Regions from separate parts of the Stenotrophomonas sp. Steno-Z1 genome, predicted to be linked through region 2. Evidence: predicted binding sites of a transcription regulator. Region 2 holds the regulator's gene; the other holds the start of a gene.
What was found. The regulator FliA, encoded in region 2, starts transcription of late flagellar genes. The targets are predictions, from matches to a motif close to TAAAGTTTNNCNNNCNNNGGCCGATAA.
Positions count from the first base shown of each region.

Region 1 (15,386 bases), on a different contig from region 2:
TCGGCCACGTCGCGGGCCTTGTCGGCCACCTTCTGCGCGGCATCGGCGGTGGCATCGCTGGCGTGGGCGCCCGCATCCTTGGCCGCGGTCTTGGCCTCGCCGGCAGCTTCCGACGTGGCGGCGGCGGCACGGTCGAGCGCCTGCTGGGTATCGGCCGCGGCACGCTCGGAGGCGGCGGCGGCGTCATCGGCGGCATTGCGGGTGGAGGCAGCGGCCTGGTCGACCGCCTCGCGCGCAGCGGCGTTGGCGCTGTCGGCGGCCTGCGCGGCGTCCTGGCGGGCCTGTTCGGCTTCCGGGCCCTTGCAGGCGGCCAGGCCGAGCAGCAGGGAGGCAGCCAGCAGGGAAGTGGTCAGCGGACGGATGGTCATGGCGGTCTCCAATACGGGAATCGTAGGGGAGGCCAGCGTATTCATGCCGTCGTGAAGACCCGGTGGGCACCGCCGCCGCGCCTGAACGAACGGGGGCCGGGGCAGGCCGTTGGGGGCAGATGGCGTAGGGAGAGACCGTGGGTCGGTACGCGTCCGACCGACGCGCCCAAAGAAAAAGCCGCTGGCGAACCAGCGGCTTCTTCAGACTTGCTTGAAGAAAGAAGTGATTACTTCTTGGCTTCTTCAGCAGCGTCCTTGGCCTGCTCGGCGGTGGCTTCACCGGCCTTGGCAGCGTCGGCAGCGTTGCCGGCAGCAGCGTCGGTGGCAGCGCCAGCAGCCTGGGCAGCGGCATCGGCCGAAGCGTCAGCAGCGGTGGTGGCGGTGTCGGCGGCAGCCTGGGCAGCGTCGGCGGTCTGGGCGCCAGCAGCAGCGGCCTGGTCGGCAGCGACCTGGGCGTCGGCGGCAGCTTCGTTGGCCGAAGCAGCAGCGTCAGCAGCCTGTTCCTGCTTGGAGCAGGCGGTCAGAGCCAGGCCCAGGGCCATCGCGATCAGCAGCTTGTTGATGCTCATTTGTGTGAATCCTCGTCGTTAGATTAGGCAACGCGCTATTGCGCGCCCGGCAACATGATGACAAGCCAAGATTGGCTGTCAAGCGATCGCGCATTCATTTTTGCGAAATGCGCGTTAAATCTAATCAAATCAATTCGATGGCAATGGCCGTTGCTTCGCCGCCGCCAATGCAGAGCGTAGCGATGCCGCGCTTTCCGCCGCGCTTGCGCAAGGCGTTCACCAGGGTGACCACCAGCCGCGCGCCCGAAGCCCCGATCGGATGCCCCAATGCGCAGGCGCCGCCATTCACGTTGACCTTCTCGTGCGGGATGCCCAGTTCGCGGATCGGGGCCATGGCCACCACCGCGAAGGCTTCGTTGATCTCGAACAGGTCGACTTGGTCGATGCTCCAGCCGGTTTTTTCCAGCAGTTTGTGCAGCGCGCCGATCGGGGCGGTGGTGAACCACTCCGGCGCCTGCGAATGGGTGGCGTGGGCCACGATCCGGGCCAGCGGCTGCAGGCCGCGCGCGGCCGCGTCCTCCTCGGCCAGCAGGACCACCGCGGCGGCGCCGTCGGAGATGCTGGAGGAGCTGGCGGCGGTGACCGTGCCGTCCTTCTTGAAGGCCGGGCGCAGGGTCGGGATCTTGGCGACGTCCGAACGACCCGGCTGCTCGTCCTGCGCAAACTCGACCTCGCCCTTGCGGGTGGACACCTTCACCGCGACGATTTCATCGTCGAACGCCCCGCTGGCCTGCGCAGCCTGCGCGCGGCGCACCGATTCGATGGCGAAGGCGTCCTGCTCCTCGCGGCTGACCTGGTACTTCTCCACCGCGCTTTCGGCGAATTCGCCCATGGCCTTGCCGTCGTAGGCGTTGACCAGGCCGTCGTGGGCCATGTGGTCGACCGCCTGGAAATTGCCGAAGCGGTTGCCGGTGCGCGAGTTGGGGAGCATGTGCGGCGCATTGGACATCGACTCCATGCCGCCGGCCACCACGATGCTGGCCGAGCCGGCCTTGATCAGGTCATGGCCGAGCATGATCGCCTTCATGCCCGAGCCGCACACCTTGTTGAGCGTGGTCGCGCCGGTGGCCAGCGGGATCCCGGCGGCGATGGCCGCCTGGCGGGCCGGCGCCTGGCCGAGGTTGGCCGGCAGCACGCAGCCCATGATCACTTCGGAGACATCCGCAGCCGGCACCCCGGACTGCTGCAGTGCCGCGGCGATCGCGGCGGCGCCCAGGGTAGGGGTGGGGACACCGTTGAACTGGCCCAGGAAGGACCCGATGGCGGTGCGTTTGGCGGCGGCGATGACGATGTTGGACATGGCAATCTCGTTGGTGCGTGAGCGATATACGAAATGGGCGCGCGGGCCTCGAGGCCCAATGCGCGTCCCGGCAGACTGCGTGGGGTGGCCCAGTATAGGGGGTCGCGGTTTTCCACCGGTGTCGATGGGGAGCGCCGCCGCCTTGGCCGTTCCCATTAGTGGGACGGCGTGCCATTGGCGACACGGGCTTTTCCCGGCACACTGCGCTGCACCGGCCAGCTACGCAGGCATGGCACTTGCCGCCGGTCAGGTCCAGGAGGACCGACCGGGCGGGAGATTTCATACGTCAATGGGGATGCAAGGATGAACAAGGCAGTAGTGGGGCGGACTCTTCTGGTCACTGCATTGGCTGCGGCGCTGGGCGCCTGCGGCGGTGGTGGCGGTGGCAACAACGTGCGGGTCGATCCGCCACCGACGACGCCGCCAACGACGCCTCCCCCGACCACCCCGACGCCGCCCAAGCCGGCCGAGCCGGCATTCGACGCGCATCTCACCATCACCCAGGCGGGCGCGGCGCGCACGGCCGGGCTGGATGGCACCGGCGTGCGCATCGGCGTGGTCGACTCGGGCGTGATGCGCAACCATCCGGCGCTGGCCGGCCGGGTGCTGGCCAATTACAGCTACGTGGATGCGCGCACCAACAACCTCAACGTGGACGACGTGGTCGGCCATGGCACCGCGGTGGCCGAACTGGCCGCCGGCAAGGCGGTGGGTTCCTGGCCGGGCGGCATCGCGCCGGGGGCGCAGATCGTGTCCGCACGCATCATCGCCGACACCCGGCCGACCGACGACGGCAGCGGCAACGGCAATGAAGTCAACGGCGCGCTGGGTCTGGCCGGGGTCCACCAGGACCTTATCAGCCAGGGCGTTAAGGTGATGAACAACTCCTGGGGCGGCCTGTACTGGACCAACACGGCGGCGACCGCGCCGATCGCGCAGGAATACCGTCCCTTCATCCTGAGCAACGGCGGGCTGGTGGTGTTCGCCACCGGCAACGAGAGCAAGCCCAACCCGTCCAGCATGGCTGCACTGCCGAGCCAGGCCGGCCCGAACGGCACGCTGCCGGCGGCCGATCTGGAACGTGGCTGGTTGAGCGTCACCGCGGTGGATTCGACCGACCCGAGCAAGCTGGCCACCTACGCCAACGCGTGCGGCGTGGCCGCGCGTTACTGCCTGGCCGCGCCCGGTGCGGCGGTCTACGTGGACCCGGCCTACACCAGCGGCACGCCGAAGTACCTGTGGAACTACGGCACCTCCTTCGCCGCGCCGCTGGTCTCCGGCGCTGCCGCGCTGGTGTGGCAGAAGTACCCGTACTTCAGCAACGACCTGGTGCGCCAGACCCTGCTCGGCACCGCCACCGATCTTGGCCCGGCCGGCGTGGACAGCACCTTCGGCTACGGCCTGCTCAACATCGCCAAGGCGATCAACGGCCCGGCCCGGTTCGACTGGGGCAACACCACCGTCAACGTCAACCAGACCTCGCTCAACTCGGTGTGGAGCAACAACATCAGCGGTAGCGGCGGCCTGATCAAGCAGGGCGTCGGCGCGCTCGGCCTGTCCGGCACCAACACCTACACCGGCGAGACCCGCATCGAGCAGGGCACCATCGCGCTGCGTAGCGGCGGCTCGCTGACCTCCAACGTGACCGTGGTGGCCAACGCCAACGGCCCGAACGCGTCCGCGCTGCAGTTCCTGTCCGGCGACGGGCGGGTCAAGGGCAACGTCGACAACGGCGGCAGCGTGATCCTGCGCGACGCCAATACCACCGCCACCATCGACGGCAATTACACCCAGCGCGCCGGTGCGCAGCTGATGATCGCGCTGGGCGGCAGCCCGCTCAATGTCACCGGCACCGCGGCGCTGGCGGGCAACGTGCACGTCAGCAGCATCCTCGCCGGCTACGTGCCGGCGGCGGGGCGGACCCAGACGGTGCTGCAGGCCGGCCAGATCAGCGGGCAGTTCGCCGGGGTCACCCACAGCCTCACCCAGGCCACGCTGCTGCAGATGTCGCTGCAGCAGACCAGCACCGCGGTCACCTTGACCACCGACCAGATCAACGTGGTGTCGGCCAGCGTCAACGCCGGGTTTGGCAGCGCTGCGTTGGCCTCCGCGGCACGCGTGGAGTCTGCGTTCGAGGTGCTCGATCGCGGCGGCTTGGCGGGCAGCGGCTTCGCCGACGGTGCAGGCGAACTGCAGCGCGTCCAGGGCAACCAGGCGCTGCAGGACAGCCTGGACAGTTTGTCCGGCAAGGCGCATGCGCTGGCCACCGCCGCCACCTTCGACAGCATCGACCTCAACCGGCGTGCGCTGTCCGAACGCTTTGGCCAGGTGCAGGGCGTACCGCGTCTGCGTGGTGCCTGGCAGAGCCAGCTCGGCGACGTCGGGCAGGGCAGCTTCTCGGCCAGCGGCGCCGAGACACGCGGCTGGATGATGGGCCAGGACGCGGCCTTCGGCAGCAACGGCGTGCTGGGCTTCGCCTTCGGCGAAACCCGCACCCACAACAACCGCGACTGGGGCAGCGACCGCGGCCGTGACCGCCAGTCGCAGGCGCAGCTGTACGCCGGCTGGAACGCGGGCCGTGCCTATGCCCTGGGCCAGGTGGGCGCCGGCCTGTTCCATCGTGAGATCGATCGCCAGCTGCTGCTGGGTGCCGGTCAGTACGGGGTCAATGCGCGCTACGGCGGCAGCTTCAGTGCGGCCAGCGTGGAAACCGGCTACCGCTTCGGCGACGCTCGATCCTCGCTCACCCCGTACCTCGGTGCGGATTACGCGCGGGTGGACAACGACCGCTTCACCGAACAGGGCGGCCTCGGCTTCGGCCTGCGTACCGAAGGCAACCTGAGCACGCGCAGCCAGGCCCTGGCGGGCGTGCGTGCCGAGCGGCAGTGGGGCAGTTGGTCGCTGCGCGGTTACGCCGAATGGCAGCAACGGCTGTCCAGCACCGGCCTTGCCCAGGACGCCAGCTTCGTCGGCGTCGACGCCTGGGCACCGCTGGCCGGCCTGCAACCGGCGCGCTCTGGCGGTCTGTTCGGGCTGTCGGTGGAATCGTGGCTGACCCGCAACAGCCGCGTGGCCTTCGGCTACGACCAGCGCTTCGGCCCGCGCGGTGACCTCAGCCAGGTCGCCTTGCGCTACTCGGCCGCATTCTGAGCCTTGGCGGGCGCGGGGCCGGATCGGCGCCGTGCCCACGGGCTCGGAGGCATGGGTTGAGAACGAAAAAGGGCGCGATCACCTCGCGCCCTTTTTCATTGCCGTGCCCGGCGGCGATCAGCTGCCGCGCAGGGTTCCCAGTCGCGGGGTGGCGCGGCCCAGCGGCATCTTCAACTTGCCGATCGACTGGATCCGGGTCTCGGCGATCTGGTCGGCCGCGCGCTGCGGCGCGATGCCCTCGCGCTCGGACAGCGCGAAGATCCTGCCGAGGTTGTGGTAGATGCTGCGGATCAGGCGCATGGCGCGCTCACGGTTGTAACCGTCGATCTCCAGCGATACGTTCATCACGCCCCCGGCGTTGACCGCATAGTCGGGTGCATACAGGATGCCGCGGGCGTGCAGCTCATCGCCCACCTCCAGGCTCGACAACTGGTTGTTGGCGGTGCCGCAGACGATCTTGCACTTCAACCGCGGCAGGGTCTGCGGGTTGATCGCCCCTTCCAGCGCGCAGGGCGCGAACACGTCGGCGCTGACATCGTAGATATCGTCCGGCTTGACCGCCTCGGCGCCGTACTCGGTGACGGCGCGCTCGACCCGCGTACTGTCCAGGTCGGTGACGAACAGCTTGGCGCCCCGGTCGCGCAGCAGCTTCACCAGCTCCATGCCGATATGGCCCAGGCCCTGCACCGCGATGCTGGCCTTGCCCACTTCCTCGTGGCCGAGCTTGTGCTGCATGGAGGCCATCAGCGCCTGCAGTGCGCCATAGGCGGTGAACGGGGCGGGATCGCCGGAGCCGCCATGGACCTGGTGCACGCCGGTGACGTACTCGCTCTCCAGGTAGATGTTCTCCATGTCGTTGACGTCGGTGCCGACGTCTTCGGCGGTGATGTAGCGTCCGCCGAGCGAATCCACATACCGCCCGAACGCGCGGAACAGCACTTCGCTCTTGTCCTGGCGCGGGTCACCGATGATCACCGCCTTGCCACCGCCCACGTTCAGCCCGGCCAGCGCGTTCTTGTAGGTCATGGTGCGGCTCAGTCGCAGCGCATCGGCCAGCGCATCGTCGGTGCTGGCGTAGGGGCGCATGCGCACGCCGCCCAAGGCCGGGCCGAGGGTGGTGTTGTGGATGGCGATGATCGCCCTCAGGCCGGCATCGCGGTTGTGGCAGAACACCACTTGTTCGTGACCGGAAGATTCGAGGGTTTCAAATAACATGGTGGCTCCGATGGTGCGAACGGTGGCGAACAGCGGCGAACGAACCAGCAAAAGGTGGGTTGCAAAACAAAAAAAGCGACTTCGTCTGATCGGGTGACGGGTCGCGCGGCGCCATTCTAGTGCATTCCGCCGGAGGGCGTTGTCAGCATCCGGAACGACCCTGCCGGGCGTCCTGCCACGGACCCGCGGGAAGGCGGCATTAAAGTTGCTGAAGATGGCGCCGATGCCGTGGCAACGGTGCGCAGTACCAGCAATGCCAGGACGGACGACGTGGGTGCAGGGGCGACAAGACAAATACGGTGCCGGCCAGGACGGTGGCGTTGATGACGATGGCCGTGATCGTGATGGCGACAGGACTGTTGGCGGCGGCCGCGCTGGGGGTGGGCATCGCCCGCCGGCGTGGCCGCGGCGGGGCCGTGGCCGCGACGGGGACCGGCGCGCGCGGGATCGCGCCTGCGGCCGCGGCGACCGAGGTCGAGGTCGCCGCGGGCGACATCCTGCAATCGGGCCTGCATGCGCTGGCGCTGGTCTCGCGCAGCGGCGTGGCCGATGCCGGCGGGTGCGCCGATGAGGCGGCGCTGCAGGCTGCGGTGGTGGCTGCGCTGGAGCAGCGCGACTGGTCGGCGCGGCACCTGCCACGGCGACCGCAGCTGTTGCCGCAGCTGATCCAGACGGTCAACGACAGCGACGCCTCGGCGCGTGCCATGGCGGCGATCATCGGCCAGGATCCGGTGCTGACCGGCAACCTGCTGCGGATCGCCAACAGCCCGGTGTATCGCCTGCAGGCCAAGCCGGTGGACAGCCTGCAGCGGGCGGTAACCCTGGTCGGCACCGACGGCATCCGCCAGATAATCAGCGCGGTGCTGGTGCAGCCGGTGATGCAGGTGCAGTGCGTGGCTTTCCCGCAGTTCGGCACGGTGATCTGGGAACACGCGCTGCTGGCCTCGCGCGCGGCGGCCGACCATGCGCGGCTGGTCACCCATGACGATGCGTTTGCCGCGCAGTGGCTGGGGCTGACCCAGGGCCTGGGGGCGGCGCTGGTGATGCGCCACCTGCTGGATGTCTGCGCCGCGCAGGGTGACGCGGCGCCGTCGCGCGCGCTGGCCGCGCACCTGCTGGACGCCTGGACGTTGCCGGTGGCCAGCCGGATCGCGGCGGCGTGGGAGCTGCCGCCGGCGGTGCACGAGGCATTGCTGCGCGAGGGCGACAACGCCCAGGCGGGGTTGTCGGCCAGTCTGCGCTTTGCGCGCGCGGCGGCGGCGGCCAGCCTGCTGTGCCGGCATGGTCGGATCGGCCAGGCCCAGGCACTGGCGATCCTGGAGCAGCAGCACGCCACGCCGGCGCACGCGCTGCACTGGATCTGGCGGCGCCTGCATGGGCGGGGAGTGGAAACCCTGGACGCCGACGAGCGGGTCGAGGGTTGATGGAGGCCACGCATGGCGTGGCACGACGCTACGGTGGGGTTACAACTGCGATTCCAGGGGCAGCCAGCTGATCGCGCGGGCACTGGCGCGCAACCAGAAGGAGGCGTCCGGCTCGCGGTCGAGCAGCACCGGCGGCTGCGCGTCGCGGTCCAGCCAGCGCACCTGGCCCCGGCTGTCCAGGGTGACCCAGTAACTTTGCCCGGGGTCGGCCAGGCGCAGGTACTCGCTGCGCAGTTGCGCGGCCAGCCAGGGGTCGTCGAACAGGACGCCCATCTCGGTGTTGAGATAGGCCGAGCGCGGGTCGAGGTTGAACGAGCCGACGAAGCCGCGTCGATCATCGATCATGAAGGCTTTGGTGTGCAGGCTGGCGCCGCTGCTGCCGAACAGGCCGCCGCCATCGGTGTGGCCGTGGGCCTTCAGTTCGTACAGGTGCACGCCGCTGCGCAGCAACGGCGCGCGGTAGTGCATGTAGCCGCCATGCACGGCGGCCACGTCGTTGGCGGCCAGGGAGTTGGTCACCACCGCCACCGTGGCGCCGCGCTGGACCATCGCGGCCATGCCGGCGGTGCCTTCCTCGCCGGGCACGAAGTAGGGGGAGATCAGCAATGCCTTGTGCCGGGTGGCCTGCAGTTCGCGCACCAGGCGGGTGACCAGCCAGTCGGCCTGGTCGTCGCGGCGGTGCTTCATCGGCGGGTCGGACGCGATCTCCACGTTGGCCGACCAGTGCAGGTCGACCGTGTCGCGGTAGTACGAACGCGCCGACTCCGATTGCGCGACCCGGCGCAGATAGGGTTGGGCGGCGTCCAGCCGGGCTTCGTGCGCGGACTCGCGCACCAGCAGGCGCAGCTGTGCCGGGGTGTAGAACGCCAGTGCCGAGATCGGCACGGCGGTGTCGCTGTTCCAGTACTCGTCGAAGATGGTGTTGGCCTGGGCCACGGCCGTGCCGGCGACCAGCAGGTCGAGGTCGCGGAAGTTCACGTCCGGGCGGGCGCTGAAGTATTCCTCGCCGATGTTGCGGCCGCCGACGATGGCGACGCGGCCATCGGCGATCCACGCCTTGTTGTGCATGCGATGGTTGACGCTGAAGAAGCGCTGCACCATCTCCACCAGGCGCCACAGGCCGTTGCGGTTGCGGAACGGGTTGTAGAGGCGGATCTCGATGTTGGGATGCTCGTCGAGCGCCATCATCAGGGCATCCTTGTCCTGGGCATTCATGTCATCGAGCAGGATGCGCACGCGTACGCCACGTTCGGCGGCCTGGTACAGCTCCTGGGCCATGAGGTGGCCGATGAGGTCGTCGTGCCAGATGTAGTACTGCAGGTCCAGGCTGCGCCCGGCATGGCGGGTGATGACGGCGCGGGCGGCGTATGCGTCCAGGCCATCGGCGAGGAAGGCGACGCCGGTCTGGCCGGGGTGTTCGGCCTGCAGGCGCACGAGTTCGCGGTCGATGGCGGTCTGCTCGGGCCCCGGGGCGAGGACGCTGCTGCGTGGGCCGAGGGCACGGGGGGTGAGGTGGTCGGCCAGCAGCAGGCCGCTGAGGGCGAGCAGCACGAGCAGGGTCAGTGCGATTGCCAGCCAGCGCAGGAGCCGGCGCCAGAGCGGTGTGTGGGTGGTCATACGGCGATGCTAAGCGGGTACGGCCTGCACGGCGAGTGCAGGCGCGCTGGGCGGCTCAGAAGCGCTCGTCGGGGGCGAGATAGCGCCACTGGCCCGGCGCAAGTTTGCCCATGGCGACGCGGCCGATGCGCAGGCGGCGGACGCTGATGACGTCCAGGCCGACCTGGCGGCACATGTCGCGCAGCTGGCCGGGCTGGACCGGTTTGATGGCGAAGCGCAGGCGGGTTTCGTTCTGCCAGCTGACCTTGCACGGTGGCAGGGGCCAGTTGCGGAAGCTGAGGCCGTGGGCGAGGCGCTTCATGCCGTAGGGCGCCAGTTCGCCGCTGACTTCGACGAGGTATTCCTGTTCGAGGGTGGCGCCACGGTCCTTGAGGTGGGAGACGATGCGGCCGTCCTGGCTGACCACGACCAGGCCGCTGTCTTCGTCGGCCAGTGGCATGACCAGTTGGAGGGCGTGGAAATGGCGCTGGAGGAGGGTGACGCCGGTGGCGTCCAGTTCGCTGCGGCTGTCCGGGGTGACGAGGGCGCAGAGTTCGTCGGCGCGCATGCCGGCCGGTTTGTGCAGGAGCATGCTGACCGTTTCGGCGCGGGTGGCTTCGGCGTTTTCGCGCAGGACGATGGTTTCGTCGGTGACGAGCGTCTGCGGTTGTTCGACGACGTTGCCGTCCACGGTGACCCAGCCGCCTTCGATGTAGCGTTGGGCGTCGCCACGGGAGCAGCCGATGAGGCTGGTGAGGCGTTTGTCGAGGCGGATCGGGTCGGTCATCGGGTGGGCTGCGGAAAGCGGGGTGCGGGCGGGGAGTGTACTGGGTGGGGGGAGGTGATGGGCTGAAGGTGGGGGATTGGAGCCAGAGCCTGAGCCAGAGCCAGAGCCAGAGCCAGAGCCACACAGCTACAGCTACAGCTACAGCTACAGCTACAGCTACAGCTACAGCTACAGCTACAGCTACAGCTACAGCTACAGCCTTGGGGGCGGTGGGTGGCGGGCTGGCCTGGCGTGGGTGGGTTGGCGGGACACGCTGCAAGTACGTCCATGTAAGCTCTTTTTGCGCCATCCATGGCGCAAAACGGTCCCGCCAACCCACCCACGCCAGGCCCTGACAGTGGGCCGGTGGCCATTGGAAACGCGGGGCGGTGGACCTTGGAAACGACGGGGCGGATGTGCATGGCGCCTGCGTCAGTGGGCGCTGGCCCCAGGTGGGTGGGGAAGAGGTGCAGGTCGGATGCGAGGTGTTGGTGCGTGGGTGGGACGCGCGGTTAACCCACCCACGCCAGGCCCTGACAGTGGGCCGGTGGCCATTGGAAACGCGGGGCGGTCACACTTGGAAGCGCCGGGGCGGATGTGCATGGCGCCTGCGTCAGTGGGCGCTGGCCTCAGGTGGGTGGGGAAGAGGCGCAGGTCGGATGCGGGCTGTGGGTGCGTGGGTGCGACGCGCGATGAACGCACCCACGCCAGGCCCTGACAGCGGGCCGGTGGCCATTGGAAACGCGGGGCGGTGGACCTTGGAAACGCCGGGGCGGATGCGCGGGGCGCCTGCGTCAGTCGGTGCTGCCGTCCAGGTGGGTGAGGTAGAGGCGCAGGTCGAATTCGAGCTGGTGGTAGTCCGCTTCCATGTGGGTGCAGAGCTGGTAGAAGGCCTTGTTGTGGTCCGATTCCTTGAGGTGGGCCAGTTCGTGCACGACGATCATTTTGAGGAAGGGGGCGGGCGCGTCGCGGAAGACGGTGGCGATGCGGATTTCGCGGCTGGCCTTGAGCTTGCTGCCCTGGACTCGCGACACCGTGGTGTGGGTGCCCAGCGCGTGTTTGAGGACCTGCAGCCTGCTGTCGTAGATCACCTTGGACAGCGGGGCCGATTGGCGCAGGTAGCGCTCTTTGAGGCCCTGGGTGTAGTCGTACAGTTGTCGGTCGTTGCGCACGGTGTGGAGGTCGGCGTAGCGGCGCTGCAGCCAGGGGCCGAGGCGGTCGCCCGCGATCAGGTCGCGGACCTGCTGTTGCAGGGCCTCGGGGTAGCCGGCGAGGTACTTCAGGGCTGCCATGGGCGACGGTTGGGGCCGGGCGGGCGGACCAGTATGATGGCCCCCGCAATCCCGCAACAACAGATGCAAGGCAATGGCGAAGGCGAATCCGCTGCAGGAGCAGCTGCTCAAGGCTGGGCTGGTCAAGAAGTCCCAGGTGTCCCAGGCCGCGCGTGAACAGGTGAAGGCCCGTCACGGCAAGGCCCCGGTGGCGCCCAGCGAAAGCCAGCGCGAGACCGAGCGGCTGCGTGCCGAGAAGGCTGAACGCGACCGTGCGCTGGAGGCCGAGCGCAAGGAAAAGGCGCGCGCGCAGGAACTGCAGGCGCAGGTGCGGCAGATCATCGAGACCAACAAGGTCAAGCGCGAAGGCGAGAGCGAGTATCGCTTCAACGACGGCACGCTGATCCGCACGATGCTGGTGAATGCGGTGCTGCGGCGCCAGTTGGCCTCCGGTGCGCTGGTGATCGCGCGCTTCGGCGAGGGGTTCGAGCTGCTGCCGCGCGCGGCGGCGGACAAGGTGCGCGAACGGGATGCCAGCGCGATCGTGCTGGACAACGCGCAGCCCGCTGTGGAGCCGAGCACCGGCAACGCCGAGGATGACGCCTACTACGCGCAGTTCCAGGTGCCCGACGACCTGGTCTGGTAAGCGCCGGCTGAAGCATTCACGCGGCGTGCGCCCTGTTCAGGTGCACGTCGGCCGCGCCTGCGTGGCCGGGTCTATGCTGGGGGTCTGACACCGGCATGGGAGACACATCATGGCGACAGGTTGGGCAGGCGACGGCGCGGTCCAGGACCAGATCGATGCGACCGTGGACGAGGCCATCCAGCGCGCCCGCGCGCACCTCCGGGAGGGCCCCGGATTGACCCATTGCGAACACTGCGATGCCCCGATTCCCGAGGCGCGGCGCAAGGCCGTGCCCGGTGTGCGCCTGTGCGTGCGCTGCCAGGAAGCGGACGACGCCGCACAGCAGGGCGGCGCCGCCTACAACCGGCGTGGCAGCAAGGACAGCCAGCTGCGCTAGGTCGCGATCATCGGCCACTGCGGCCATGCCGGTCGCACCGGCGACGCGCGCTCAGCCGTCGCCCTGGATCCCGCCCGGGGCCTGCGCCGGATCGCGCCAGCGGCGCACGGTGCGCTGGAAGAACATGTTGTTGGGAATCTGCAGCACGGTGCCTTCGTGGTTGCCGTCGGTTTCCTGCAGGGTGGTGTAGATCAGGTTGACGTCGATCACCCGCCCCTTCAGCCCCGGCTTCTCGCCGTTTTCCAGCAGTTCGATGTAGTCGTGCAGGCGGAACGGGCGCGTGGTGAAGATCAACAAGGTGCAGAAAATATTGGAGAGCACGCTCCAGGCGGCGAAGAAGGCCACCGCACCCACGGCCGCAAATCCGGTGAATGCCGTCCACAGCACGGTGGCCGAGACCCCGACGATGTTGAGCACCACCAGCAGTACGGTGAAATACACCACGAAGCTGAAGACCCGGCGCGCGCCCATGACCATTTCCGGCGGCAGCGTGTAGTGCTCGCCGATGCGGCGGATCAGCCGTCGTGCGATCAGGCGCAGCAGCCACGCCGCGAGCAGGGTGAGCACGATCTGCAGGGCAGGCACGCCGTAGTGCAGCCATTCGTGGGTCCAGGTGGGCAGGTGGTCTTTCATGCGAAGCGCGGATCCTTGCAGCGATACTGCGATAAACGTCTATCTTAATGCGCTGGCTGCAAGGGCTGGTCAATCCGGTCAGGGCTACGGGTGCGCCTCCAGGCGCGCGATCAGGGCCGATACGCAGCGCGGCGCATGTCCGGTGAACCGCACGCAGAGATCCGCCTGCGGCGCAAGGGTGACGCGCAGGGTCAGCGGGCTTCCGGGCAGGGTGCAACTGGTGGCCATGGCCAGCAGCAAGGCGAGGCAACTGGTGGGCATGGTGGGGTCCTTGGCTAACGCCGGCGGGGGGATGTCAGCTTGGATGCGGCCGGCGGCAGCAGGGTTTAAAGGCCTCGCCGAAACGCCCGTGCGGCCTGCTTTAAACCTTTTCGCCGGTGCCTGCATCCAACGGATATGCTCAACGCCTCCATGCCCGCTCCCTGCGTCCCGACCGAGGCCGATGCCATCGATGACCATGCCCTGGTCCGCGCGGCGGTCGGCGGTGACACGCTGGCCTACGAGCGCATCTACCGGCGTCATTCGCCGCGCGTGTATGCCGTGTTGTGGCGACTCTGCGGCGGCCAGGCGGCACGCGCCGAGGATGCGTTGCAGGAAGCATTCCTGCAGGCCTGGAAGGCGCTGCCGGGCTTTCGCTTCGACAGCAGCCTGGGCACCTGGCTGCACCGGCTGGGCGTGAATGCGGCGCTGATGGAACTGCGCGCCAACGCCGCCTGGCAGGCCTGCGACGCCGGTGAGGAGGGCTGGGACAGCGTGGCCGCGCTGGCGTCGGTGGAGCGGTGCGCGGGCACCACACTGGACCTGGAGCGCGCGCTGGACACCCTGCCGCCGCGCGCCCGTGCCGTGCTGGTGCTGCACGACATCGAAGGCTGGAAACACCAGGAAATCGCCACGCAGTTGCAGATGGCCGTGGGCAGCTCGAAGGCTCAGTTGCACCGTGCGCGCGGTTTGTTGCGCGCACGCTTGGGAGAAACCGCATGAACGACTACGACGACACCACACCCCACGATCCGGAGCATGCCGCGCTGCAGGCGCGGCTGCGGGCGCTGCCTGCCGAGCGGGTGCCACCGGCGCGGGTCTGGCAGGCCATCGCCACGCAGTTGCCGCCGATGCCGCGGCCGTCCGCCGACGTGCAGCGGCCGCGGGCGACGCGCGCACCGCGCCGGCGCTGGCCGCTTCGCGTGGGGCTGGGTCTGGCGGCGGCGCTGGGGGTGCTGATGGTGGTGCCGATGCCGGCGCCACGGACGCCCCCGCCGACGCTGGTCCAGCGCCAGGCCGAGGCGATGGCCGCCGAATACCAGCAGGCGATGGCGGCGCTGCCGCCGACGCAGGTGGGCGGCGACTGGCAGCCGGCGTTGCATGAGCTGGACAGCAGCGCCGACCACATCCGCGCGGCGATCGCCGAGAACCCGCGTTCGCGCGTATTGCTTTCGCAGTTGCAGCGCACCTATGCGCTGCGCCTTGAACTTACCCAGCAGGCGGTGATGGCCGCCGCTGGCCTGCCATCCTGAAAGAGGAGTGACACCATGCACACATCATTGCGTCTGATCGCCGCCCTGGGCCTGCTGCTGCCGTTGGCGGCGCAGGCCGCCACCCGCGTGGACGAGCGCGCGCCGCTGGGCGCGGGGGGCCGCGTCGAGTTGAGCAACATCGCCGGCAAGGTCAGCGTGCGCGGCTGGGACCGCAACGAGGTGGCGTTGAGTGGTTCGATGGCCGACGGCCTGACGCTCAAGCAGGACCGCAGTACCAACCGGGTGCGCTGGGAAGTGGTGTATCCGCGCAACGGCAACAACGGCGGGGCGACGCTGGAGCTGCGGGTGCCGCGTGCGGTGGAGGTGCAGCTGGGCACGGTGAGCGCGGATATCGACGTGGCCGAGGTGAACGTGCGGCGGCTGCAGGCCAACGCGGTGAGCGGCGATATCGCCGCGACCGGGCGCAGCGGCGAGACCGCGTTGACCACGGTGAGCGGCAGCATCCGCTCGCAGGTGCAGACGCCGCGCCTGGACCTGCGCGCGGTGAGCGGTTCGGTGCAGGCAACGGGCGGCTCGGGCGAGGTGGCGGCCGAGACCGTG
Region 1 covers NZ_JBWJPB010000001.1:484,066-499,451, forward strand. Annotated here, with positions in the region: gene AC06FD_RS01980 (hypothetical protein) at 1-368, opposite strand, end outside; gene AC06FD_RS01985 (hypothetical protein) at 596-937, opposite strand; gene AC06FD_RS01990 (thiolase family protein) at 1,062-2,237, opposite strand; gene AC06FD_RS01995 (S8 family serine peptidase) at 2,541-5,387, shown strand; gene AC06FD_RS02000 (Glu/Leu/Phe/Val dehydrogenase dimerization domain-containing protein) at 5,505-6,602, opposite strand; gene AC06FD_RS02005 (HDOD domain-containing protein) at 6,947-8,026, shown strand; gene AC06FD_RS02010 (phospholipase D family protein) at 8,066-9,643, opposite strand; gene AC06FD_RS02015 (rRNA pseudouridine synthase) at 9,699-10,409, opposite strand; gene AC06FD_RS02020 (YgjP-like metallopeptidase domain-containing protein) at 11,183-11,680, opposite strand; gene AC06FD_RS02025 (DUF2058 domain-containing protein) at 11,754-12,305, shown strand; gene AC06FD_RS02030 (DksA/TraR family C4-type zinc finger protein) at 12,415-12,681, shown strand; gene AC06FD_RS02035 (mechanosensitive ion channel family protein) at 12,733-13,314, opposite strand; gene AC06FD_RS02040 (hypothetical protein) at 13,399-13,575, opposite strand; gene AC06FD_RS02045 (RNA polymerase sigma factor) at 13,711-14,295, shown strand; gene AC06FD_RS02050 (hypothetical protein) at 14,292-14,825, shown strand; gene AC06FD_RS02055 (DUF4097 family beta strand repeat-containing protein) at 14,841-15,386, shown strand, end outside.
Region 1: the regulator FliA is predicted to act here: its motif matches at 6,803-6,829, upstream of AC06FD_RS02005 (HDOD domain-containing protein).

Region 2 (15,386 bases):
CGGGCCTGCGCATGCATCCGCAGGCGCTGTTCGGGCACTTCGGCCAGCTGCTGCTGCAGCTGCTGCTGGCGATGTGGCCGCTGGTGCTCATCTGCCTGCTGGCCAGTTTCCTGGCGCCGGTGGTGATGGGCGGGTTGCGCTGGTCCAACAAGTCGCTGGTGCCCGATTTCACCCGGCTCAGCCCGATGGCCGGCATGAAGCGCCTGTACGGCCCGGAGGCGATCGCCGAATTCACCAAGTCGCTGCTGCGCATCGCCTTCGTCGGCACCGCCGCCGGGCTGGTGGTCTGGCACGGCATCCGGCCGCTGCGCGACCTGCTCAACCAGCCGCTGGAAGCGGCCATGGTGCATGGCCTGGGCTTCACCCTGAAGCTGATGCTGGCCACCGGCGGGGCAATGATGCTGCTGGCCGCCATCGATGCGCCGTACCAGCGCTGGAACTGGATGCGCAAGCTGAAGATGACCCGTGAAGAGCTGCGCCGGGAAATGAAGGAAAGCGAGGGCAGCCCCGAGGTGAAGGGCCGCATCCGCCAGCTGCAGCAGCAGCTGTCCAACCGCCGGATGATGGAAGCGGTGCCCACCGCCGACGTGGTGGTGGTCAACCCCACCCACTACGCGGTGGCCCTCAAGTACGAGGGCGGCAAGATGGGCGCCCCCACCGTGGTGGCCCTGGGCGTGGACGAAACCGCCCTGCGCATCCGTGAAGTGGCCGACGGCAACAAGGTCGCCATCGTCTCCGCCCCGCCTTTGGCACGCGCCTTGTATCGGGAAGGTCAACTTGGAAAGGAAATTCCCGTGAGACTGTATTCGGCCGTGGCCCAGGTTCTGTCCTACGTGTACCAGCTGCGCACCTGGCGCGGCGGGCCGATGCCGGCTGCGCCCAGCATCGATGTGGATGAGTTCGGCACGGGAGGCCGCCCGTGAGCGCCCAGCCCGCCGGTGCCGGCATGAACGCACGCAAGGCCCTGGACATGATCCGCAACGGCCTGGGCGCCCCGCTGATCGTGCTGGCGCTGCTGGCCATGGTGGTGGTGCCGCTGGCCGCCCCGGTGCTGGATGCGCTGTTCACCTTCAATATCGCCATCTCGCTGATGGTGCTGCTGGCGGTGGTGTACGTGAAGCGCCCGCTGGACTTCACCATCTTCCCGATCGTGCTGCTGATCACCACCATGCTGCGGCTGGCGCTGAACGTGGCCTCCACCCGCGTGATCCTGCTCAACGGCCAGAACGGCCACGAGGCGGCCGGCAAGGTGATCGCCGCGTTCGGCGAGTTCGTGATCGGCGGCAACTACGCCGTCGGTATCGTGGTGTTCGCGATCCTGACCATCATCAACTTCGTGGTCATCACCAAGGGTGCCGGGCGCGTGTCGGAAGTGACCGCCCGCTTCATCCTCGATGCCATGCCCGGCAAGCAGATGGCCATCGATGCCGACCTCAACGCCGGTTTGCTGACGCGTGAGGAGGCCAAGGCCCGGCGCGAAGAAGTGCGCGAGGAAGCGGACTTCTACGGTGCGATGGACGGTGCCAGCAAGTTCATCCGCGGCGACGCCATCGCCGGCATCCTGATCCTGTTCATCAACCTGCTGGGCGGCCTGGCCGTGGGCGTGCTCCAGCACGGCATGCCGTTCGGCGAAGCCGCCGCGACCTACACCCTGCTGTCCATCGGTGACGGCCTGGTGGCGCAGCTGCCCGCCCTGCTGGTGTCCTCGGCGGTGGCCATGCTGGTCACCCGCGCCTCGCGCTCGCAGGACATGGCCCAGGCCATGATGGGCCAGGTGTTCGGCCAGTACCGTGCGCTGACCATCGCCGCGGCGATCATGGGCGTGGTCGGCCTGGTCCCGGGCATGCCCAACGTCGCCTTCTTGACGCTGGCCGCCATCCTCGGCTTCGTGGCCTGGAAGGCCTGGAAGAAGAGCACCGCCGCAGAGCGCGTCGCCGAGACCCCGGCCGCCGGCCGCGGCGAAACCCTGGGCCTGCCCGGCGCGGCGCCCTCGCCCACCGCCGAGCTGACCTGGGACGAACTGCGCCCGGTCGACCCGCTGGGCCTGGAAGTGGGCTACCGGCTCATCCCGCTGGTGGACAAGAACCAGGGCGGCGAATTGATGGCGCGGATCAAGGGCGTGCGCCGCAAGCTCACCCACGACATCGGCTTCCTGATTCCCTCGGTGCACATCCGCGACAACCTGGAACTGCCGGCCAGCGGCTACCGCCTGCTGATCCACGGCGTGCCGGTGGCCACCGCCGACATCCACCCCGACCGCGAACTCGCGCTCGACCCGGGCAGCGCCCTGGGCACACTGGACGGCATCGCCGGCAAGGACCCCGCCTTCGGCCTGGACGCCACCTGGATCCAGCCGCACCAGCGCGCGCACGCCGAATCGATGGGCTACACCGTGGTCGACCCGGCTACGGTGGTGGCCACCCACCTGTCGCACCTGATCCGCGAACACGCCCCCGAGCTGCTCGGCCACGAAGAAGTGCAGCAGTTGCTGGCCAACCTGGCCAAGAGCGCGCCCAAGCTGGTCGAAGACCTCACGCCCAAGTCGCTGCCGCTGTCGGCGGTGGTGCGGGTGCTGCAGAACCTGCTGATCGAGCGCATTCCGATCCGCCAGCTGCGCAAGATCGTCGAGTCGCTGGTCGAGAACGCGCCCAACAGCCAGGACCCCTCGGTGCTGACCGCGGCGGTGCGCAACGCGCTGGGCCGTTTCATCGTGCAGGAGATCGCCGGGATGTCGGCGGAGCTGCCGGTGTTCACCCTCAACCCACAACTGGAACGCGTCTTGCAGGAGTCCACGCAGGGCAACGGCGCCGCGCTGGAACCCGGACTCGCCGAGCGACTGCATCAAAGCCTGGCCGAATGCGTCGGCAAGCAGGAAGCGAAGAACGAGCCGGCGGTCGTGCTGGTACCAGGCCCGGTGCGTGCCGCGCTGGCACGGCTGGTGCGCCACAGCGTCCCCTCGCTGTCGGTGCTGGCCTACAGCGAGGTACCCGAGGACAAACGGTTGAAGCTGGTCGGCACGATCAGCTGACGCCGGAACCCCGACGGTGATGCGCCAGAAAACAGACACACCCCCATTCGATATCAACGCAGCAGGACATAAAGGGAAACCCGGACCGTGCAGACCACCGACAACCAGCGCTTCCCTTCCACCACCCCGCCGCCCCAGTCCCGGTACCACAGCATGAAAATCAAACGCTTCGTCGCCTCCGATATGCGCTCGGCCATGAACCTGGTACGCAAGGAACACGGTCCTGATGCGGTGATCCTGTCCAACCGGCGGATCGAGGAAGGCGTGGAGATCGTGGCCGCGGCGAACTATGACGAAGGCGCCGTGCAGCGTGCCCTGGAAGCGGCCCGCAAGGATGTGGCGCCGGCGCCGGCACCGCGACCGCGCAATGCCGCCGATGCGGTGATCGCCGCGGTGACCCGCCGCAAGCCCGTCGCCGCCGCCGAGCCGGTGGCCGCCACCACCTCCGCCGTGGCCGCGCTGGCCCGCGCCGCGGTCGGCGCGACCGGTCGCACCCTGGATTCGGCCAACGAAATCGTGCCGCCGCGCGGCAGCACCGGCTTTGCCGCCACCCTGGCGCAGGCCGTCGCCCCGTCGCTGCGCGCTGCCGCACTGCCGGAGCAGATCTTCGCCCCGTTCAACGTCGAACAGGCCGCGGCCGCCTCCCCGGCGCCGGTGGAGACGCTGGCCGCGATCGTCGAGGCTGCACCGGTCGCCGCACCGGCACCGGCACCGATCAACCGCGCGCGCTTCATCATCGACCCGCCGCTGGACGACGAACCGCACTTCCAGATGCACGTGCCTGCGGCACAGGTGGCGATGCCGCCGCTGCCGGTGAGCGTCACCGTGCCGGCGATCCCGGCCCCGGCCCCGGCCATGGTCGCCGCACCGGCACCGGTGCAGGCCGCCGTGCCGGCCCCGATGGCATTCGAGCCGCGCCTGGACGCGCCGGCCATGGTCCAGGAACAGGTTGGCAGCGCGCCGGTCGCAACCGCGCCGGTGGCCCTGCCGGCCCCCGCCGAACCGGCCCAGGTCCAGGCCCAGCCGCTGCCCGCCGCCGAGCTGGTGGTGGTGCCGCGCGATGACGAAGAACTGCGCCAGCTGCGCCATGAAGTGGCCGGCATGCGCCAGGTGATCGAACGCGAGATGCACCGCTTCACCGACGAACGCCTGCGCGGCTCGCCGGTGCGTGCCGCCGCCCTGGACCTGATGGACGAATACGGCTTCGACGCCGGCATCAGCCGCGACGTGGCCATGCAGATCCCGCTGGACACCGAAGCTCACCGCGGCCGCGGGCTGATGCTCGGCCTGCTGTCCAAGAAGCTGCCGATCGCCCCGGTCGACCCGCTGGAATCGGGCGGCATCATCGCCCTGGTCGGCCCGACCGGCGCCGGCAAGACCACCACCATCGCCAAGCTGGCCTCGCGCTTCGCCGAGAAGCACGCCGCCCGCGACGTGGCCCTGGTCACCACCGACACCGGCCGCATCGGCGCCCGCGAGCAGCTCTACGGCTTTGGCCGCCAGCTCGGCATCGCGGTGCACGAGGCCAACAGCGGCAGCGACCTCAACCAGCTGCTGGAGCGCCTGCAGGACTACAAGCTGGTGCTGATCGACACCGCCGGGCTGGGCCCGCGCGACCGCGCCCTGGCTGCCCAGCTGCACTGGCTGCGCGCCGCCCAGCAGATCCGCACCCTGCTGGTGCTGCCGGCCAACACCAGCTTTGGCGACATGGACGAAGTGGTCCGCCGCTTCAGCGCCGCCAACCCGCAGGGCGTGGTGCTGAGCAAGCTGGACGAAACCGGCCGCTTCGGTACCGCCCTGTCGGTGGCCGTGGACCACCGCCTGCCGATCACCTGGGTCACCGATGGCCAGGACGTTCCCGAAGACCTGCACCGGGCCAGTGCGGCCAATCTTGTACTTCGCCTTGAAGATTTGCGCCGCGCGGCCGATATGCCCTGCAACCCGGAGTTGAACCATGCCGTCGCGTGAGTATGCCAAGCTGACCAAGACCTTCCCGCTGTCGGCCACCCGCAGCCAGCCGCTGGGCCCTGTGCGCACCATCGCCGTCACCGGCGGCAAGGGCGGCGTGGGCAAGACCAACGTGTCGGCCAACCTGGCCGTGGCGCTCGCCGACATGGGCAAGCGCACGCTGCTGCTGGACGCCGATCTCGGGCTGGCCAACATCGACGTGATCCTGGGCCTGCAGCCCAAGGTGACCCTGGCCGACCTGGTAGCCGGGCGCTGCACCCTGGAAGAAGTGATCCTCGAAGGCCCGGGCGGCGTGCTGGTGGTGCCGGCCGCGTCCGGCCGCCGCCACATGGCCGAGCTGCAGCCGGCCGAGCACGTGGGCCTGGTCAACGTGTTCTCCGAACTGGAGCGTGAGCTGGACTTCATGGTGGTGGACACCGCCGCCGGCATCACCGACGGCGTGCTGACCTTCTGCCAGGCCGCGCAGGACACCGTGGTAGTGGTCTGCGACGAGCCGGCCTCGATCACCGACGCCTACGCGCTGATCAAGGTGCTCTCGCGCGAGCGCGGCGTGGACCGTATCCAGGTGGTGGCCAACATGGTCCGCGACCCCAACGAAGGCCGCGTGCTCTACGAAAAGCTGACCCGGGTCTGCGAGAAGTTCCTCGCTGATGTCTCGCTCAACTACCTGGGCTGCGTGCCGCAGGACGACTGGCTGCGCCTGTCGGTGCAGCGCCAGCAGCCGGTGGTCAAGGCCTACCCGTCCAGCCCGGCCGCGCAGGCGATCACCGAGATCGCCCGCCGCACCGCCCGCTGGCAGGCACCGACCGAGCCGCGAGGCGGGGTCGAATTCTTCCTGGAACGCATCCTCAAGCAACGCGGGGTGACCGCATGAAAGGCGCCGCACAATACAAAGAGGTGCAACGCACGGCCGCCAACGAGTGCATCGCACAGCACTCCGACCTGGTCCGGCGGATCGCCCACCACCTGGCCGCCCGGTTGCCGGCGAGCGTGGAAGTGGATGACCTGATCCAGGCCGGCATGATGGGCCTGATCGAGGCCTCGCGCAGCTACGACGCCGACCAGGGCGCCTCGTTCGAAACCTATGCCTCGATCCGCATCCGCGGCTCGATGATCGACGAGATCCGCCGCGGCGACTGGGTGCCGCGTTCGGTGCACCGCCGCGCCCGCGACGCCGCCTCCACCATCCGCCGCCTGGAGCAGAGCACCGGCCGTGCCGCCAGCGCCACCGAAGTGGCCGCGGCGATGGACATGCCCCTGCCGGACTACCTGCGGCTGATGGAAGACGCCGCGCGCGGCCAGGTGCTGAGCCTGGAGTCGCGGATCGAAGACCAGGGCGAGCTGGATACCGTCGCCCAGGGTGGTCCGACCCCGCAGCAGGTGCTTGAGCGCGGCGAATTCGGCCGCGAGCTGGGCAATGCGATCGGGCTGCTCCCCGAGCGCGAGCAGCTGGTGCTGTCGCTGTACTACGAGCAGGAACTGAATCTGAAGGAGATCGGCGCGGTACTCGGTGTCAGCGAGTCGCGCGTCTGCCAGATCCACGGCCAGGCGGTCCTGCGCCTGCGTGGCCGACTGAAGATCTTCGAGGCGGCCGACGCCGGCCTCGAGAACCATTGATACCGAGGAAAGTGCTTTGAACAAGAACATGCGTATCCTGATCGTCGACGATTTCTCGACCATGCGTCGTATCGTCAAGAACCTGCTGGGCGATCTGGGCTTCACCAATACGGCCGAAGCCGAGGACGGGCATGCCGCGCTGTCTCTGTTGCAGAGCCAGTCGTTCGATTTCGTGGTCACCGACTGGAACATGCCGGTGATGACCGGGATCGACCTGCTCAAGGCGATCCGCGCCGACGCCAAGCTGAAGACGTTGCCGGTGCTGATGGTGACCGCCGAAGCCAAGCGCGAGCAGATCATCGAAGCGGCCCAGTCCGGCGTCAACGGCTACATCATCAAGCCGTTCACCGCCCAGACCCTGGAAGAAAAGCTCGGCAAGATCTTCGAACGCCTGGCGGCGAGCGCCTGATGGAAACCCTCCGCGACAAATCGGCGCTGGTGCAGCGCCTGCAGGATGCCCTGGCCGCGCTGGAAAGCGGCGACGAAGCCGGCTGGCGGCGGGAAATCGACGCGCTGGCCGCGTTGCGTACCCAGCCGATGATGGCCGGGCTGAACCGGCTCGCCCGCGAGTTGGGCCAGGCGTTGGGCGAACTGCCCAGCCTGCCCAGCGAGGCCGGCGAACTGGACGATGCCTGCGCACGCCTGGACCACGTGGTGGCGATGACCGAGCAGGCCACCCACCGCACCCTGGACCTGGCCGAGGAATGCCGCACGCTCACCGAGCAGCTGCGCGCCAATGGCTTGACGGCCGACCAGGACCAGCAGCTGGACCGGATCCGCCACAACCTCACCGAGATCGCGCTCACCCAGAGCTACCAGGACCTGACCGGGCAGATCATCCGCCGCGTGGTGGGCATCGTGCGCCGCGTGCACGAGGGCTTCGGCGCGCTCGGCCTGCCGCCGCAGGACGACAGCGCGCACAAGCGCGACAACGGCCTGGCCGGCCCGGCCGTGAACGGTCTGGATCGCCACCAGGTGTCACAGGTCGACGCTGACGACCTGCTTTCCGATTTGGGGCTGTAACACCATGAGCGCTGTTCCAGACGATATTGCCGCCGATTTCATCCTCGAGGCCCAGGAAATCCTGGATCGCCTCGGCGAACAGCTGGTGTCGCTGGAGCAGTCGCCCCAGGACAGCGACCAGCTCAACGCGGTGTTCCGCGGCTTCCACACCCTCAAGGGCGGTGCCGGGTTCCTCGGCATCCAGGCGATGGTCGAACTGTGCCACGCCGCCGAGGAAACCCTGGGCATGGCGCGGTCGGGCAAGGCGGTGCTGCAGGCCCATCACTTCGATGCGGCCCAGCAATCGCTGGACTACCTGCAGTCGATGCTCGATTCGGTCTCGGCCGGCACCGAGCCCGGCTATGCCCCGCCGGAGCTGATCGCGCAGTTCGACGTCAACGGGCCGGCCACGCCGGCGCCGGTGGCCGCCGCTGCGGCGGCACCGACCAGCGGCGAGTTGATCACCGACGACGAGTTCGAGGCTTTGCTCGACACGTTGCACGGTGGCGCCGCGCCCACCGCCGTGGCGCCGGCGAACAAGGCCAATGACGGCCTGATCGGCGAAGACGAATTCGAGGCCCTGCTGGACCAGCTGCACGGCGGCGCCGCCCCGGGCGCCAAGGCCGTGGCCGCCGCACCGACCCCGCGCGCACCCGCCGCCGCCCCGGCCCTGCCGGCCAAGCCGGCGGCCAACAAGCCGGTGGCCGAAGCCGAGCACACCGTGCGCGTGGACACCAAGCGCCTGGACGCCATCGTCAACCTGATCGGCGAACTGGTGCTCTCGCGCAACCGCCTCAAGACCCTGCGCGCGCGCCTGCACGACGAAGAACTCGACCGCGCCGTGTCCACCCTGGACATCGCCACCGCGCGCCTGCAGTCGGCGGTGATGCGCACCCGCATGCAACCGGTGGGCAAGGTGTTCTCGCGCTTCCCGAAGGTCGCCCGCGACGTCGCCCGCAACCTGAAGAAGGAAGTCGAGCTGGAGCTGGTCGGCGCGGAAACCGAACTGGACCGCAACCTGGTCGAAGCGCTCGCCGACCCGCTGGTGCACCTGGTCCGCAACGCCATCGACCATGGCATCGAGACCCCGGAGCTGCGCGAAGCCCAGGGCAAGCTGCGCAGCGGCCACGTGCGCCTGTCGGCGCAGCAGGAAGGCGACTACGTCAGCATCGAAGTGCAGGATGACGGCGCCGGCATCGATCCGGAACGGCTGCGCCAGAAGGCGCGCGAGAAGGGCCTGATCGATCCCGAAGCCGCTGCCCGCCTGAGCAGCGAGGAATGCCTGCACCTGGTGTTCCTGCCCGGCTTCTCGACCAAGCAGGAAGTGACCGATATTTCCGGCCGTGGCGTCGGCATGGACGTGGTGCAGTCGCGCATCCGCGAACTCAGCGGCCAGATCCAGATCCAATCCGAACTGGGCCGCGGCAGCCGCTTCATGATCCGCGTCCCGCTCACCCTGGCCATCCTGCCCACCCTGCTGGTGCAGGCCGGCGAGGACGTCTACGCCCTGCCACTGGCGCGCGTGATGGAAGTGCTGCACGCGCCCAATACCTCGCTGGGCTGGTTCGACGGCCGCGCCGTGCTGGACCGCAAGTCGCACACCCTGCCGCTGGTGGACCTGCGCCATTGGCTGGCGGTGGAGCCGGCCGCCTCGCCGCTGCTCACCATCGTGGTGCTGCAGGCCGGCGAAGCGCGCTTCGGGCTGGTGGTGGACCAGGTCCGCGGCCGCGAGGAAGTGGTGATCAAGCCACTGCCCAAGGCCCTGCGCGGGCTGCGCGGCTATGCCGGCGCGACCCTGATCGGCGACGGACGGATGTCGCTGATCCTGGACGTGGACGGGCTGCGCACCCCGCACGATTGACCGCCCTGCCCCCTGCAAAAGTGTGACCGCTGCAACACCTGCCGCCGTCGGTGTCTCAAGTCCCATTCACACAAGCCGATAACGGACCCATGGACAGACTCAGCCTCATTGGACTTTTCCTCGCCCTGGCCTCGCTGGTCGGCGGCAGCATCCTCAAGGGGGCCGGCCTGGCGTCGCTGTGGTCGCCGGCGGCATTCGTGATCGTGATCGTGGGCACCATCGCCTCGATCCTGCTGCACACCTCGCCGGCGGTGTTCAAGCACGCCTTCAAGATCGTGCGCTGGGTGATCCTGCCGCCGAGCAGCGACCGCCATGAGCTGATCCGGCAGATCGTCGACTGGAGCAACATCGCCCGTCGCCAGGGCCTGCTGGGCCTGGAAGCGCAGGTGGACGCGCAGAGCGACCCGTTCCTTCGCAAGGGCCTGCAGTTGCTGGTGGACGGCGTCGAGCCGGAAACCATCCGGCACATGATGGAAATCGAACTGAGCAGCCAGGAGCACCAGGACCTGGCCGCGTCCAAGGTGTTCGAGGGCATGGGCATCTACGCCCCGACCCTGGGCATCATCGGCGCCGTGCTCGGCCTGATCGCGGTGATGAAGAACCTCGCCGACCCGAGCAAGCTCGGCCACGGCATCGCCGCCGCCTTCACTGCCACCATCTACGGCATCGCCTCGGCCAACCTGCTGTTCCTGCCGGTGTCGGCCAAGCTCAAGAGCGTGATCCACCACAACAGCCGCGACCGCGAAATGATCATCGAAGGGTTGATCTCCATCGCCCAGGGCGAGAACCCGCGCAACATCGAAACCAACCTGTCCGGATTCCTGCACTGACATGGCCCGCCGCAAGCACCACGAAGAGCATGCCAACCATGAGGCCTGGGCGATCCCCTATGCAGACCTCATGACGCTGCTGCTCGCCTTCTTCGTGGTGATGTACGCCATCTCCTCGCTCAACGAGGGCAAGTACCGGGTCATGGCCGATGCGCTGACCACCGCCTTCGGCGGCGCGCCGCGCACCATCAACCCGGTGCAGGTGGGCAACCAGCAGGTGCAGGGCGGCGGCTGGGACAGCCCGTCGGTGATCAAGGCCGGCAACCGCGTCGGCCCCTCCGCGCCCTCGCCCTCCAACGACCCCACCCTGCTGCCGGCGATGGCCTCGCAGATGCGCATGCCGGTCTCGGTGCGCAACCAGGAACAGCTGCAGCGTGCCGAGCGCCAGCTCAACACCATCGCCGACAAGCTCACCGCCACGCTGGCCCCGCTGATCGAGCGCGGCATGATCACCGTGCGCCGCACCGAGCTGTGGATCGAGGTGGAGATCAACAGCGACATCCTGTTCCCGACCGGCTCGGCCACGCTGGACGTGCACGCGCGCGACACGCTCTCCACGCTGGCCCAGGTCCTGCGCGATGCGCCCAACGGCGTGCGCGTGGAAGGCCACACCGACAACGTCCCGATCGCCACCTCGCTGTTCCCCTCCAACTGGGAACTCTCGGCCGGGCGCGCGGCCAGCGTGGTGCACCTGTTCGCCGACCAGGGCCTGCAGCCGGCGCGGCTGGCCATGGTGGGTTACGGCCAGTTCCGCCCGCGCGAGGACAACGCGACCGCCGAAGGGCGCAACCGCAACCGCCGCGTCATGGTCATCATCCTGGCCGACACCACGCGCGGCGCAGACCCGATCGGGCCGCAGCTCAGCGCGCAGACCGACGCGCCGCCAACCGCCAGGCCGACCACCCCCTCCGTACCCCCCCTCGCCCCGGTGCAGTTGCCACCGGTGCCGGCCGGCAGCCGCGTTGGCGCCGCCGTTCCCCCTGCAATGAAGGAGTGAACCGAATGCGCATCTGGGCAATCGCCAATCAGAAGGGCGGCGTGGGCAAGACCACCACCACCCTGGCCCTGGGCCGTGGCCTGGCCACGCTCGGCCACCGCGTGCTGTTGATCGACCTCGATCCGCACTCTTCGTTGACCCGCGCCTTCGGCGTGCCGCTGGACCCGCCGCCGCAGGGCGTGCTGGAACTGTTCGGCGCACCGCCGGCCGAGCTGGGCACCCTCGGCCATCGCAGCGACATCCCGGGCCTGGACTACGTCTGCGCGCAAGCCGCGCTGGCCACCTTGGAGCGACGCAGCGCCAACCAGCCCGGCCTGGGCCTGGCCCTGCAGAACGCCCTGGCCCGCCACCGTGGGCAACACGATTACATCCTGCTCGATTGCGCGCCCACCCTGGGGCTGCTGATGATCAACGCGCTGGCCGCGGCCGACCGCCTGATCATCCCCACCCAGGCCGAGCCGCTGGCATTGCACGGCCTCGATGGCATGGTCCGGACCGGTGAAATGGTCGAGCGTTCGCGCCGCCGTCCCCTGCCGATGTCGATCCTGCCGACCCTGTTCGATCGCCGCACCCGCGCCGGCAACGAGACGGTCAAGCTGATGCAGGACAAGCACGGCCAGCGCGTGTGGGAAGACGCGATCCCGGTGGACACCCGCATCTGCAACGCGGCCAGCCTGACCGTGCCGCCGCAGTCGGAGGACTACCCCGGTCGCGGCCTGGCCGCGTACCGGCGTGCGCTGGAATGGATCCTGGCCGACGACGCGCTGCAGATGGAGCGCGCGGCATGAACACCACCGGCGTGCTCGACGACTACCTGGAGCAGCTGCTCGGCGATGCTGTGCCCGCCGCGCCCGCTCGGGAGGAACTGTCCGTCGCCCCGGCGGCGGCGGTGGCCGCCCAGGACGGCGCTGAAGCAGCCGGTGTCGCCCTGGCGATCAGTGCCGAATTTGCCGGGTCGGCTGCCGGCGACGTCGAGGCTGCGCCTGCGCCGGACGCGGCCGTTGCGGTCGGCCACGACACCCCGACCTCACCGGGCGCGCCGGCCCATCTGGCGCTGCTCGACGAGCTGATGAACGATCCGGCCCTGGGTCCTCCGGTCGACAGCCTCGCGGCCTCGCACGACACGCCGACCTCGCCCGGCAGCCCCGCCAACCTCGCGCTGCTCGACGAACTGATGAACGACCCCGCGCTGGGCCCGCCGGTCGAGAGCATCGCGACCGCGCACGACACGCCGACGTCGCCCGGCTCCCCGGCCAACCTCGCGCTGCTCGACGAACTGATGAACGACCCCGCGCTGGGCCCGCCGGTCGAGAGCATCGCAACCCCGCACGAAACACCGACCTCGCCCGGCAGCCCCGCCAACCTCGCACTGCTCGACGAACTGATGAACGACCCCGCGCTCGGCCCGCCGGTCGAGAGCGTCGCGACCGCGCACGACACGCCGACGTCGCCCGGCTCCCCGGCCAACCTCGCGCTGCTCGACGAACTGATGAACGACCCCGCGCTCGGCCCACCGGTCGATAACCGCGCGTCCGCTCACGAAACCCCCACCTCGCCCGGTAGAGCCGAGCCACGCTCGGCTGCTCCTGCCGCTGCCGAGGCCGGCCGCCCCAGCTGGGACGATCTGCCTGACGAGGTGCTGCACGACAGCGCACCGCCCAAGGCCGCCGCACCGGCGCCGGCACCGATCTCCCCGGCTCCCGTTGCCCCCGCTCCCGCCCCGCTGCCTGCCGCCCGCCCCATGCCGACGACGATGCCCCTGTCCGCGCCCAGCGCCCGTGCCGCCGCCCCCGCCCCGGCCCACACCCGCCCGGGCAGCTGGCAGGAACTGCAGGCGCAGGCGCAGAACCCGGCCTCCAGCCCGCGCGAGAGCCGCCGTGCCAGCGAACGCACCTCGCGCTGGTTGCGCCTGCGCTGCGGCGCCCAGGCCTATGCGCTGGAACTGCTGAAGGTGCAGGAAGTAGTGCTGCCGGTACCCCTGCTGCCGCTGCGCGGCACCGCCTCGGCGATGCTGGGCATCATGAACCTGCGCGGCCAGGTGGTGCCGGTCATGGACCTGGGCATCCATCTCGGCGCCGGCCCGGCCCAGGACGACGCCAACACCCGCATCGTGGTGCTGGAGGAAGATGGCGAAACCATGGGCCTGCGCGTGTCGGCGGTGGAGGACGTCGCCAACCTCACCGACTCGCAGATCGAACCGCCCGATACCGCGCGCATCTGCCAGATTTCCAACGACCTGTTCCGCGGCGTGGCGCGGGTCACCGCACAGCCGATGATCCTGCTCGATGCGACCCAGCTGTTGAATTGACCGCCACCTGCGGGGCAGCCCCACAGGGCCTGGCTCCACCTCGGCACCCGTTCCCCGGTAGCGCCACGCCATGCGTGGCTGCTCTCCGCCCCGGCGCCAGCATCGCCCGATGGCGCCCGGACGGCTCCGTTGCGCTGCCGCGCCAGCCCCCCCCCAAGGGCTCGCTCTACCGGGCGGTTTCCCCTAACGGTGAAGATCCCTTGGCCCGTCCCCCTAAAGCTTCCCCGCTTTGGGCCGTTATAAACCTCGGAACCGTTTGTCCGGAGCAACGATGAGCACTGTGGCCCTGGGTGGTGATCTCGGTATCGAGACCAGCACCGAGCTGAAAACCCGCCTGGCCCCTTTGGTGGACCAGGCCGGCGAACTGACGCTGGATGCCAGCGAAGTGAGCCGTATCCATACCGCAGCAATGCAGGTCCTGTGCGCATTCGTCGACGCCCGCCGCCAGGCAGGCTACCCGACCGGATTCGACGGTTGCACTGCAACCTTCCGTGATGCCGCGCGATTGCTCGGCGTCACCCAGGCCCTCGGCCTGGACGCAACCCATGACAACCTGAAATCTGTGGAGAACGCTGCATGAGCGCACGTATCTTGGTGGTGGACGATTCGGCGTCGATGCGCCAGATGGTCTCTTTCGCCCTCACCTCGGCCGGCTTTTCCGTCGAAGAAGCCGAGGACGGCGCCGTCGCGCTGGGCCGGGCCAAGGGCCAGCGCTTCAACGCGGTGGTGACCGACGTCAACATGCCCAACATGGACGGCATCTCGCTGATCCGCGAGCTGCGCCAGCTGCCGGACTACAAGTTCACCCCGATGCTGATGCTCACCACCGAATCGGCGGCCGACAAGAAGTCCGAAGGCAAGGCCGCCGGTGCCACCGGCTGGCTGGTCAAGCCGTTCAATCCCGAACAGCTCGTGGCCACCGTGCAGAAAGTCCTGGGCTGAGCCCAGCGCCGCTTCGCCCCTCCCTCCCTTCGCAACCGGACCCCACGCACCATGAGCATGGATCTGCAACGTTTCCACGCCACGTTCTTCGAAGAAAGCCGCGAGGGGCTGGATGCCATGGAGGCTGGCCTGCTGGCGCTCGAATCGGGCCAGCAGGACCCGGAAATCATCAATTCGGTGTTCCGCGCCGCGCACTCCATCAAGGGCGGCGCCGGCACCTTCGGCTTCGATGCGATCGCCGCGCTCACCCACGTGCTGGAGACGCTGCTGGACGAACTGCGCGCCGCCAAGCGCGCCCTGGAAGCCAACGCGGTGGATGCCATGCTGTCCTCGGTGGACGTGCTGCGCGCCCTGCTGCGCGAGGCCGAACACGGCCAGCCCGCCGACCCGCAGGCGGTGGCCGCGATCAAGGCACGGCTGGAAGCGGTGCTGTCCGGCCAGGCCGCTGCCAGCGCCCCGGTCGCCGCCGCCAAGGTCGATGACACCCCGGAAGCGTGGCAGATCGGCTTCGTGCCGTCGCCGTCGCTGTTCATGAGCGGCAACGACCCCCTGCGCATCATCCGCGAGCTGGAACACCTCGGTTCGCTGCAGGTCGCCGCGCGCATGGAGCGCCTGCCCGGCTTCGACCAGCTCGACCCGCTGGAAGCGCACCTGGCGTGGGACCTCGGCCTGGTCGGCAAGGTGCCGCGCAGCAAGATCGAAGACACCTTCGCCTGGGTCGTGGACGACTGCGAGCTGGACATCCGTCCGGCCGCCCCGCCGAGCCTGGCCACCAGCGCCCCGGCTGCCCCCGCAGCAGTGGCGCCTGCTGCCGCTGCTGCCGCACCTGCGGC
Region 2 covers NZ_JBWJPB010000007.1:22,078-37,463, forward strand. Annotated here, with positions in the region: gene flhB (flagellar biosynthesis protein FlhB) at 1-923, shown strand, start outside; gene flhA (flagellar biosynthesis protein FlhA) at 947-3,028, shown strand; gene flhF (flagellar biosynthesis protein FlhF) at 3,182-4,996, shown strand; gene AC06FD_RS16155 (MinD/ParA family ATP-binding protein) at 4,983-5,870, shown strand; gene AC06FD_RS16160 (RNA polymerase sigma factor FliA) at 5,867-6,613, shown strand; gene cheY (chemotaxis response regulator CheY) at 6,630-7,022, shown strand; gene AC06FD_RS16170 (protein phosphatase CheZ) at 7,022-7,636, shown strand; gene AC06FD_RS16175 (chemotaxis protein CheA) at 7,641-9,476, shown strand; gene AC06FD_RS16180 (flagellar motor protein) at 9,566-10,306, shown strand; gene motD (flagellar motor protein MotD) at 10,308-11,303, shown strand; gene AC06FD_RS16190 (ParA family protein) at 11,309-12,091, shown strand; gene AC06FD_RS16195 (chemotaxis protein CheW) at 12,478-13,611, shown strand; gene AC06FD_RS16200 (STAS domain-containing protein) at 13,883-14,191, shown strand; gene AC06FD_RS16205 (response regulator) at 14,188-14,553, shown strand; gene AC06FD_RS16210 (chemotaxis protein CheA) at 14,605-15,386, shown strand, end outside.